DNA from 3 places in the Shinella sp. NM-101 genome. Region 2 is predicted to be linked to each of the others. Evidence: riboswitches for the same ligand, from Rfam matches in the RefSeq annotation. Region 2 holds a riboswitch; each other region holds the start of a gene.
The links. Region 2 has a riboswitch for cobalamin ahead of L0976_RS20705 (ABC transporter substrate-binding protein). Riboswitches for the same ligand answer to the same signal wherever they lie in the genome.

Region 1: it holds a riboswitch for cobalamin, as region 2 does, so the genes downstream of both, L0976_RS09915 (TonB-dependent siderophore receptor) here and L0976_RS20705 (ABC transporter substrate-binding protein) in region 2, are expected to answer to the same signal.
Region 3: it holds a riboswitch for cobalamin, as region 2 does, so the genes downstream of both, L0976_RS01730 (CbtB-domain containing protein) here and L0976_RS20705 (ABC transporter substrate-binding protein) in region 2, are expected to answer to the same signal.

What each region holds. Positions count from the first base shown of each region.
Region 1 is NZ_JACBFT010000004.1:111,416-114,684, reverse strand. Features, by position in the region: gene L0976_RS09925 (cold-shock protein) at 1-160, shown strand, start outside; gene L0976_RS09920 (hypothetical protein) at 647-859, opposite strand; cobalamin riboswitch at 1,100-1,309, shown strand; gene L0976_RS09915 (TonB-dependent siderophore receptor) at 1,461-3,269, shown strand, end outside.
Region 2 is NZ_JACBFT010000012.1:116,875-120,143, reverse strand. Features, by position in the region: gene L0976_RS20710 (iron ABC transporter permease) at 1-803, opposite strand, end outside; gene L0976_RS20705 (ABC transporter substrate-binding protein) at 800-1,810, opposite strand; cobalamin riboswitch at 1,904-2,100, opposite strand; gene L0976_RS20700 (cytochrome b) at 2,234-2,803, opposite strand; gene L0976_RS20695 (LysR substrate-binding domain-containing protein) at 2,940-3,269, opposite strand, start outside.
Region 3 is NZ_JACBFT010000001.1:359,066-362,334, forward strand. Features, by position in the region: gene cobW (cobalamin biosynthesis protein CobW) at 1-526, opposite strand, end outside; gene cobU (bifunctional adenosylcobinamide kinase/adenosylcobinamide-phosphate guanylyltransferase) at 530-1,054, opposite strand; gene L0976_RS01725 (CbtA family protein) at 1,056-1,841, opposite strand; gene L0976_RS01730 (CbtB-domain containing protein) at 1,854-2,030, opposite strand; cobalamin riboswitch at 2,080-2,443, opposite strand; gene L0976_RS01735 (peptidoglycan-binding protein) at 2,523-3,269, opposite strand, start outside.

The sequences.
Region 1 (3,269 bases), on a different contig from region 2:
CGGCTTCATCACGCCCGACAACGGCGGATCGGACGTCTTCGTCCATGTCTCGGCGGTCGAATCCGGCGGCCCGCTGCGCGACGGCGCGAAGGTGAGCTACGACATCGGCCAGGACCGCAAGACGGGCAAGTCGAAGGCGGAAAACGTTCGCTCGATCTGACGGCCGTCAAAGTCTCTGACATCGAATCGACAAGGCTGCCCTAGCAGGGCGGGATGGCGCGCGCCTGAAAACGGCCCGCACTCCCGCCTTCGGCGGCCTGGCCGGACATGCGCCGGATCTTCGATCATCCGGCGCATGTCTCTTGGCGTGCCGAGATTGCCGGCGCCTGGAAAGAATGTGTACTCGCCTGCCCCGCACATGCCGGGACGAACGAGCACGCCTTTTGATCCGGGCAGGGCGGCGACAGCAGTCACCCCGCCATCACTCGGCGTTGCACCGGGATCACGGCGTTCGGCCGCTCCCGATGAACGAGCGAAGGCATCCGCCATGACAGCCGGACGCACCCCTTCCGTTCGTCTTCCGCGAACGATCGCGCGGACTGCCAGGATCTGCGAGGCAGGGTGGCGGGCCTGTCGACTTGAATACAGTTCCAGCCCTTTGCGATGACCGCCGAAAGGACCGTGCTGCCGGCAGAGGCGTCGATTGTTACCGCTCCGTTTTCTCCCAGGCGAGCGCGGTCGCGAGATAGCCGAGGGCGAAGGCGGCGCCGATGCTGTAGATCACGAGCAGGATTTCCAGGGGGCCGAGGGCCGCGCCGAATGCAGACGGTTCGAGCAGCAGGACGGCCACCGTGCTTGCGGCGCCGAGCGCGAAGCCGATGCAGAGGCGACTCAGCATGTAGCGTACGAGCGCTGGCATTGGTCGGACTCCGGGTTCAGGACAGTCAACGATCCCGGCCCGCCAATGTTCCGTTCGAGCAGCGCGCCCGCACGAAGGCTTGGCCTGTCTGCGGGGATCGGATCGCCTGAGGCGAAATCCGCTCGGCCGGCCACGCAAAACCGGCACGGATGGAGCCGCTCTTTGCGCTTCGACAAACACCGATCCGGAGTATCGTCGCGCCCGGCTTTTATCGATTGACGGTCTTGTCCCCCAACGATTAGGGTCCGCGCTGGAAACGGCTCCGCCGCAAGGCGGATTAAAAGGGAACACGGTGAAGCCGGTTTGAGGCTGAAGCCGGGACTGCCCCCGCAACTGTAACCGTCGAGTCTTCTTCCAATTGCCACTGGGATGCGTCCTGCGCAGCCGGGAAGGCGGAAGAGAGACGAAGAAACGGAAGTCAGGAGACCTGCCCTTTCCAGTCACCCATGCCAGGCACGAGGGGTGCCCCGGCGCGGACGTCCGTGGCGGTGACACGATGTGTTGCCGTGTGCGGGACGGGCCGGTCGGAGTTTTCCTTGCTCCTCAGCTTTGCCAGTCGGACCGCGGTTTATAGCGAACCGGGGCGCAGCGATGCGCCCGAATGTGCCTGGGGGTTGATTTGAAGACGGTCCTTTTGACGACGAGCGCGCTGGCATTGGCGTTCACGGGGATGGCCGGCACGGGCATGGCCCAGGAAGCGGGCGCCGATGAAGGCGGGGCCACGCAGCTCGAAGCCATCGTGGTCACCACGCCGCTGCGCCGCGAATCGAGCCTGGCGCGCTCGACGTCCTCCGTGACGGTCGTAAGCGAGGAAGAGATCCGGCGGTCCGCCGCGTCCGACCTGGCATCCCTGCTCAGAAGCTATCCCGGCGTCACCGTGACCTCGAACGGCGGCATGGGCGCCGATTCGAGCGTCTCGCTGCGCGGTGCCACGGCGGCGCAGACGCTGGTCCTCGTCAATGGCGTGCGCGCCGGTTCGGCGACCGCCGGCACCGTCAACCTCTCCGCGATCCCGCTTGCCTCGATCGAGCGCATCGAGATCGCCAAGGGCGGCCATTCCGCGCAATACGGCGCCGACGCCATCGGCGGCATCATCAACATCGTCACCCGGCAGGGCGGCGTCTGTGCCGATGGCCGCACAAGCTGCGGCACGGCCATCGTCGGCGTGCTGCATCCGTGGGGCGGCTACGTTTCGGGCAATGTGCAGGGCCGGAGCGCCGATGGGATCGATTATGCCTTCGGCGCGCAGATGCTGGGCACCGAGGGCTACGATTTCACCCTGCCCGCCACCTTTGGACACGAACCCGACAAGGACGGTTTCCGGCTGGGCTCGTTCAACGCCTCGCTGTCGAAGGACTTCGATTGGGGGCGTATCTATGCCGACGGGCTCTATGCGCGCGGCCGCAACCAGTATGACCGCCAGCCGGCGAACGAGGCGGACACGGCCAACGCTTCCGGCCGCATCGGCGCGCGCATCGACCATTCCGATAGCTGGTCGTCGACCGTCGAAGTGATGGGCGCGCTCGACAATGCCTCGAATTTCGGTCGGGCCACCAGGGGCGACGATTTCGACACGCTGCGCTACGGCGTCCTCGCCTCCACGCAAAGGACGTTCGAGACGGACGAGGCGAAGCACATTCTGGCGGGCGGGGTCGAAGCCTATCGCGATTCGGTCGACAGTTCGTCCATCTCGGGCGTCGCCTACGCGGCGACGAAGCGCGACCTGGCCGCCGTCTTCGGCCAGTATTCGTTCGAGTATCGGGGCCTTACGTTCGACAGCGGCCTGCGCTTCGACCACAACGAACAGTTCGGCGGCGCCACCACCTACAATATCGGCGCGAGCTACGAACTGACGCCGGACCTGGTGGCGCGCGCATCCTACGCCACCGGCTTTCGCGCGCCGACCTTCAACGACCTCTATTATCCGGACCCCTACCTCTCGGGCAATCCCGACCTCCGGCCGGAAACGTCGCGTTCCTACGAGATGGGATTGAAGTGGCAGGCCACGGCCGATACGGGCCTCGACATGGCGGTCTATCACATGCGCGTGGAAGACCAGATCAACTGGGCGCCGGTCGATCCCGCCGACCCCCTCGGCGCCTGGCACCCGGACAATGTGGAAAAGGTGCAGGTAACCGGTTTCGAGGCCACCCTGACGCACCGGTTCAGCGAGGCGTGGAGCGGCAATCTCGGCCTCGACATCCGCGAACCGCTGAACAAGAGCCCGGGCAGCCACGGCAGGTATGTCGCCTATGGCGACCGCTTCAAGGGCATGGCGGGGCTCACCTACACGCCCGTGGAGGATCTCGAACTGTCGGCAGCCGTCATCTATGGCGGTGAGCGCTATGCGGATGCCGCCAACACCATCAGGCTTCCGCACTACATCACGGCCGACTTCACGGCGCTCTAT
Region 2 (3,269 bases):
ACCGAGACCATGATCGCCGTCACCAGCGTCGCCGTTCCGATCAGCACGACCTGCGTGCGGCGCACGTCGATGCCGAGCGCGGCCGCGCTCTCGGCGCCGAAGGCGAAGGCGTCGAGTGCCCGGACATGCCACAACGTGATGCCGAGCCCGGCGAGGGTCATCGGCAGCACCAGCCAGGTGTCTGGCCAGCGCACGCCGGAAAGGTTGCCCAGCAGCCAGAACATTATGCCCCGCGCCTGCTCGGCGCTTGCCGACTGCGCGATGATAAGGGCCGTCAGGGCGTTGAACATCTGCGATCCCGCAATCCCGGCAAGGATGATCACCGCCGCGCCGCGCATGCCGGTTCCGCCGCCCGCGGCGCGGGCCAGCAGCGCGACCAGCACGAAGGCCGTGATGGCGCCGGCAAAGGCTCCGGCCGACATGCTGAGCAGCCCCGCGCCGAAACCGGCGACGGTGACGGCGACGGCCCCGGTGGAGGCTCCAGCCGAAATGCCGAGGAGATAGGGCTCGGCCAGCGGATTTCGCAAGAGCGCCTGGAGGATGAGGCCGGACAGGGCGAGGCTGGCGCCGCCGCAGGCCGCCACCACCGCGCGCGACATGCGATAGTGCCAGATCACGCTGAGTTCGATGGGATCGATCGCACGGTCCAGGAAGCCCGCTTTCGTCGCCAGGACGTCGAAGACGGTGGCGAGCGGGATGCGCGTCTCGCCGACCGCCGTTCCAAACAGCAGCGCTGCGGCCAGCACGGCCGGAGCCAGCCAGAAGAGCCACCCGAGGCCATGGACCGCAGCGCCTTGTCTCATTTCGACAGACCGAACCCGGAAAGCGCGTTCGACAGCTTCTCCAGCGCGAAGATCGCGCGAACCGACGGGTCCATCGCATTCGCCTCGATCGTGAGGATGCGATCCTGCCTGACCGCCTCCATCTCCTTCGCGACGGGATCGGTGGTCAGGAACTCGCGCTTGACGGCGATGTCGTCGGCGGGGAAGCGACGGCGGTTCATTTCGGCCGCGACGATGAAGGTCGGCCTCGCCGTGGCGATGGTCTCCCAGCCCACCGTCGGCCACTCCTCCTCGGAGGTGACGACGTTCTTCACGCCCAGCTTGGAGAGCATCCAGCCCGGCACGCCGTTGAGGCCGGCCACATAGGGGTCGATCTCGATGTCGGCGGAGGAATACCAGAACACGCCGGAAACGTCCTCGGGCAGGTTCAGGTCCTTGGCTTTGCGGACCGCGGACTCCTCGCGCGACCTGAGGTCGGCGACCAGCTTTTCGCCGCGTTCGGAGACGTCGAAGATCTCGGCCAGTTCCGTGATGCCCTGGTAGAGCAGGGCCGTGTCGAACAGCCTGGTGCGGGCGCCGTCCATGCTCTGCGTGTTGTCCTTTCCGACGCATTCGGTCGGCATGATCCAGCTTGCGATCCCCGCGTCATCGAACATCTCGCGCGTGCCGACCGCCCCCTGCGGACCGATCATCCACTCGTAGGCGGTGACGACGAGCTCCGGCTTCTTTGCCACGACGCTTTCGAAGCTCGGCGCATTGTCGGCGAGGCGCTCGACCGTCTTGTCGACCTCGGCGAATTCGGGCAGGACGGGATTGATCCACAGCGCGGTGCCCTTCACCTTGTCGGCGAGGCCGAGCATGTAGAGGATCTCGGTCGTGCTCTGGCCGACGCTGACGACGCTGTCCGGCGCCTTCTCGATGGTGACCTCGTGGCCGCAGCTCGTCAGCTTCAGCGGATAGCTGGTGGCCGCGAACGCCATCGGCGCCAGGGCGAAAGTGGCGATGAACGCCGTCGTGAACCTCAACATCGTATCCCTTCCGTTGCAATGTTGGCGGGACGAAGGAAGGCCGAGGATCGAAATGCAGGACGCCGATCACAAGCCCGCCCGAGCCGACCCGCTCGGTTGGTCATCTGCGTCGGCAGGTCTCCTGACTGACGGGTCGTCGCTTTCCTCGACCTTCCCGGGCGCGGGGCCCAGTGGATTTTCCGAGTTCAGCTCGCCGCCTACAGTTGCGGGGGCAGTTCCGTTTGGCTGGCCGTCTTTGGCCACGGATTCCCTCTTAGTCCCTTCCGGAAACCGACCGTCATCCCGTAGCGAATAGCATCGGCGCTTGCAAGGCCGCCGGATCGGGCCGGCCGAAACGGGATGAAAGAGAGGATGTCAGAACACCGACGCGCCGCCGGTCGCCGAAGGTTCACGGGACCGGGCCGCGATCATGGTTCGCCCGCATCAAAGCATGCGGGGGAGCACGTCGGTCGGACCGCCCCTGTCCTGCAGCCGGTGCTTCACGGTGCCGGCTATGTGCAGGAGGACGCAGGCCAGCAGGATATAGGCGCTATAGGCGTGCAGCGCCTGGAACACCGCGAAGGCCGTATCGTTCTTCGGCAGGACCTCCGGCACATGCGAGAGGAAGAAGAAAGGCACGCCGTCGCCGTCCGTGAGGCTGCTGGACATCGCGTAGCCCAGCAGCGGAGTGAGTATGGTCAAGGCGATGATCAGCCGGTGGGTGATGTGGGACAGGCGCTTCTCCCAGGGCTTGAGGGCGTCCGGCGCGTGCGGCAGAACCGCACGGTAGCGCCAGCGAAGGGCAAGCTGCGCCAGCGCCAGCAGCCAGGCCAGCACGCCGAACTGCTTGTGGTTGGGATAAAGGATCGCGGCCGTCGGGTCGTCCTCGGCGCGTCCGGTCATGTACCAGCCGCAGGCGATCAACCCGAGGATCAGGATGGCCCGCAGCCAGTGCAGGATGCGGATCGATACAGGATATCTGGCGCTGCTGTCTCTTTGAAACGGTCTCATCATGCCATTCCTCGTCTGGCCGGCTCGCTGCCGGCACCGCACCCCGCCGGATGCTCGCATTCGAGTATCCCGGTTTCGTGTGCGTTTCATGGAGATTGCGTGGATGGCGCCCATTGTCGCGGCAGGATCGCGATCGGCCTCAGCGGGCGGAGTGCAGCGCGGCCGCCGCGTGGATGAAGCCGCGGATCAGCGGAAGGTGCTGGCGCTCGGCGAGGCAGATGACGTATTCGTCGATAATCTCGTGGGCGTCTTCGATCGGCACAAAGGCGAGGCGGTTGTCATTGCCGAGTTCGAGATCGGCGATGACGCCGCATCCCACCCTGTTGGCGATGGCTTCGCGAACGCCTTCCCTTGAGGAAATCTCGACGATCTGCTCGATGGAAATGGCGTGACCCGCGAGATTCTTCTCGAAAACCTCGCGGGTGCGCGAGCCGCGTTCGCGCATGACGAAGGACAGGCCTTCCAGCGC
Region 3 (3,269 bases), on a different contig from region 2:
CGGTGAGCTGGTCCTCGAAGAGCTCTTCGAGCGGGCTTTCATGGTCGAGGTTCTCGTCCGTCACGCGCAGCGCATCCACCTTGTCGTGGTCGTCGGCAAAGCGCCCGGCGGCAACGGCCGCGCTGTCCACCACGGTGATGACGCCGTCGACCGTCACCTGCGTCTTGATTTCCGGCCAGTTGAAGGCGGCGACGAGCGGCTGCGGCAGCGCAAGGCCGGAGGTCTCGATGACGATATGGTCGGGGCGGTTCTCGCGCTCGAGGAGCTTCGTCATGGTGGGAATGAAATCGTCGGCGACGGTGCAGCAGATGCAGCCGTTGGTGAGCTCGATGATGTCGTCCTCCGTGCAGGCCTCCGCGCCGCAGCCCTTGAGCACGTCGCCGTCGACGCCGAGATCGCCGAACTCGTTGATGATGAGCGCAATGCGTTTGCCCCCGGCATTCTGCAGGATGTTGCGGATCATCGTCGTCTTGCCCGCGCCGAGGAAGCCGGTGATGACGGTGGCGGGGATTTTCTGTTGCAGCATGGCTCAACCCTTCATTTTCAGCGGCAGTCCGGCCGCGACGAAATAGACTTCTGGCACGAGGGCGGCGACCTTCTGGTGCAGCCGCCCGGCATGGTCGCGGAATTCGCGCGCCATGCGGTTGTCAGGCACGATGCCGAGGCCGACCTCGTTCGACACGAAGACCAGCCGGCCCGGCGCCGCCGCGATCGCGGCGAGAAGGCCGGTAAATTCGGCGGCGATGTCGCGCTCCTCCAGCATCAGGTTCGTGACCCACAGCGTCAGGCAGTCGACCAGCACCGCGCGGTCCGCGCGCGCCACCGCGGCGATGCGATCGGCGAGCGCCAGCGGCTCCTCATGCGTCTGCCACCCGCTCCCGCGATCTTCCCGATGCCTGGCGATGCGCTGCCGCATCTCGTCATCGAAGGCGCGGCCGGTGGCGATATAATGGCGCGAAAGACCGGTTTCGGCGACCAGTCTTTCGGCAAAGGCGGATTTTCCGGAACGTGCACCGCCCAGAACCAGGACGGGTCCGGGCGATGTCGTCTTCATGTCAGTCAGCCCTGGCGATCTTCTCGTTGGCAAAGCCCAGCGACAGGCCGAGCACGATCCAGAAGAACAGCGTCGTGGCGAGGGCCGCGACGGCGAACTCCGCGCCGAGAACCGCCGGCACGTTGCTGGAGATGTCGCCCGGCTGGGGCGCACCGTAGACCTGCGGGGCGGCGACCAGCACGATGCCGGCGACCTTGGCGATGATCCCGTCCTTCAGGAAGAGCAGGTAGAGCCCCGCCGCCGAGAGGACGACGGTCGCGATCCACCAGACCTGGCGGTCGCCGAGATCGGCAGCCGGGAAGCCCGGCAGTTCCGGCGGCAGGCCGATGGCCGGCAGCATGTGCACGGCAAGCCAGCCGGCGGCACCCCACAGCGCACCGTTGGCAACGGTGATCGGATGGCCGGAAACCAGGCTGAAGCCGGCGAGCAGGAGCGCAAAGCCGGTGCCCGTCACGAGATTTGCAAGCAGCGTGCCGGAAAAGCGGCTCATGCCGAACATGATGCCGCCCTCCTCGTGGCCCTCGCCGTCATGGGCCTGGGCGACGGAAACGGGCGACAGATAGGCGGCGACGTCGAGGATGGCCGCGCCGAGCGAGGAATGCTCCTGCGTCTGGACGGCACCGTCGGCCGACGGCGTCGTGCCCTCGCCGGCAGGAGCCGGCGCCTCACCCTCGAATTCCTCGGCGTGCAGGATGAGCGGCACGACACGCGCCTCCTGGGCGGCCGTCATGAGGGCGCCGGAGAACAGCCCGGCCACCAGGGCGGCCAGGAGATAACGAACGATCATGTCGAAAACTCCTTAGTGGCAGGGAAAGCCGTAGGAGTGACGCGTGTCGTGCGCCGTGTCGTGCAGCACGGCCGAATTCGCAAGGCCGGCACCGAACACGAGGAAGGCGCCGAGCAGCAGCGCGAAAATGCCGGCGACGAGGCGGTCGTTTGCCGAAAGGGAAATAGAAGACGTGTTGGAAACAGCCATGACAACCTCCGTGCAGGCGTTGGGGAAGCCCCTCCCCGGGTCGGGCAACATGCCCTTCGCATTGGCCGGCAGGTTTCCTGGCTCGCGGCGTCCGGCGCTCGCACGCCTGCGGGTTGCCCTCGCCTTCCCGGGAAAGGCATCGCGAAAGGTGGACGATTCGTAGAAATGGAGGCGTCCAACCCCTGCTTATCGCGATGCCACCCAGTGGCTTTTCCGGCTGGTCGACAAACCGCGTCCGGGGCACCATTGCCCTTTGCCGCAGCCATCCCCTCCACCCGGATGAGCGTCCCTCGCCACTCTACAGTCGCGGGGTCGGCCGTGATTGCAGCGCCCTGGTTGGGTCCACCACGTCACATTCCCATTTACTCCCCGATCCGTTTCCGGACCCGGGAACCATCCAATAGTGCGGATGATTATGCGTCCGCCCCCGGGAAGTCAATCGACAGGCAGCGCCATCGCCTGTGCTGAAACCGCCGTCCGCCCGTCGCAATCTCAATAGCCGGGGATGATCACCACCCCGCCACGGCGGCGGTAATAGCCGTCGTCGCGATAGTACGGGCCGTCATAGTAGTCGTCGACAGGGCCCTCCAGCACGTCGTAGCCGCGCTGGTAGCGCCGCTGGCGATTCTGCCGGGTCTCGGCATATTGCGCCGCCTCGCGCAGCATCCGGTACTGCTGGCGGGTGAGATAGCCGTTGGCACGATAGCCGGACGAGCCCTGCCAGGCGGCGATCGCCGAGCGGGTGCGCGGGCCGAAGACGCCGTCGGCACCATAGGTGTTGTAGCCGAGCGCGCTCAGCCAGCGCTGCGCCTGGATGCGGACCGAGCGGTCCATATAGGCTTCGCGCGGATCGACGACCGGCTCTTCCACCTTGCGCCGGGTCTCCGTGGTTTCCGTCCCGGCCTTCGAAAGCGCGGCGAGGCGCTCGCGGGCATCCGCGACGAAGCGGCCGTTCGGATAGGCGGCGATATAGCCGCGGAAGGCCTTCTCGGACCCGTCGACCACGGCCTTCTGGAAGGTCTCTTCCTCGCGCTTGGCCGCATCCGCCTTCCCGGCGTCAGCGGCGCCGTCTGTCCTGCGCACGTCCTGCGACGTGCCGCCGGCGGCGGCACCCTCCGCCTTCCGGCGGGCGGCAGCAGCCTCCCCGGCGCGCTTTTCCGCTTCCTTCGCAAGCCTGGCGGCCTCGGCGGCCTTGGCTTCGGCATCGGCTGCGGCCCTTGCGGCCTCCGCCTTCAGGCG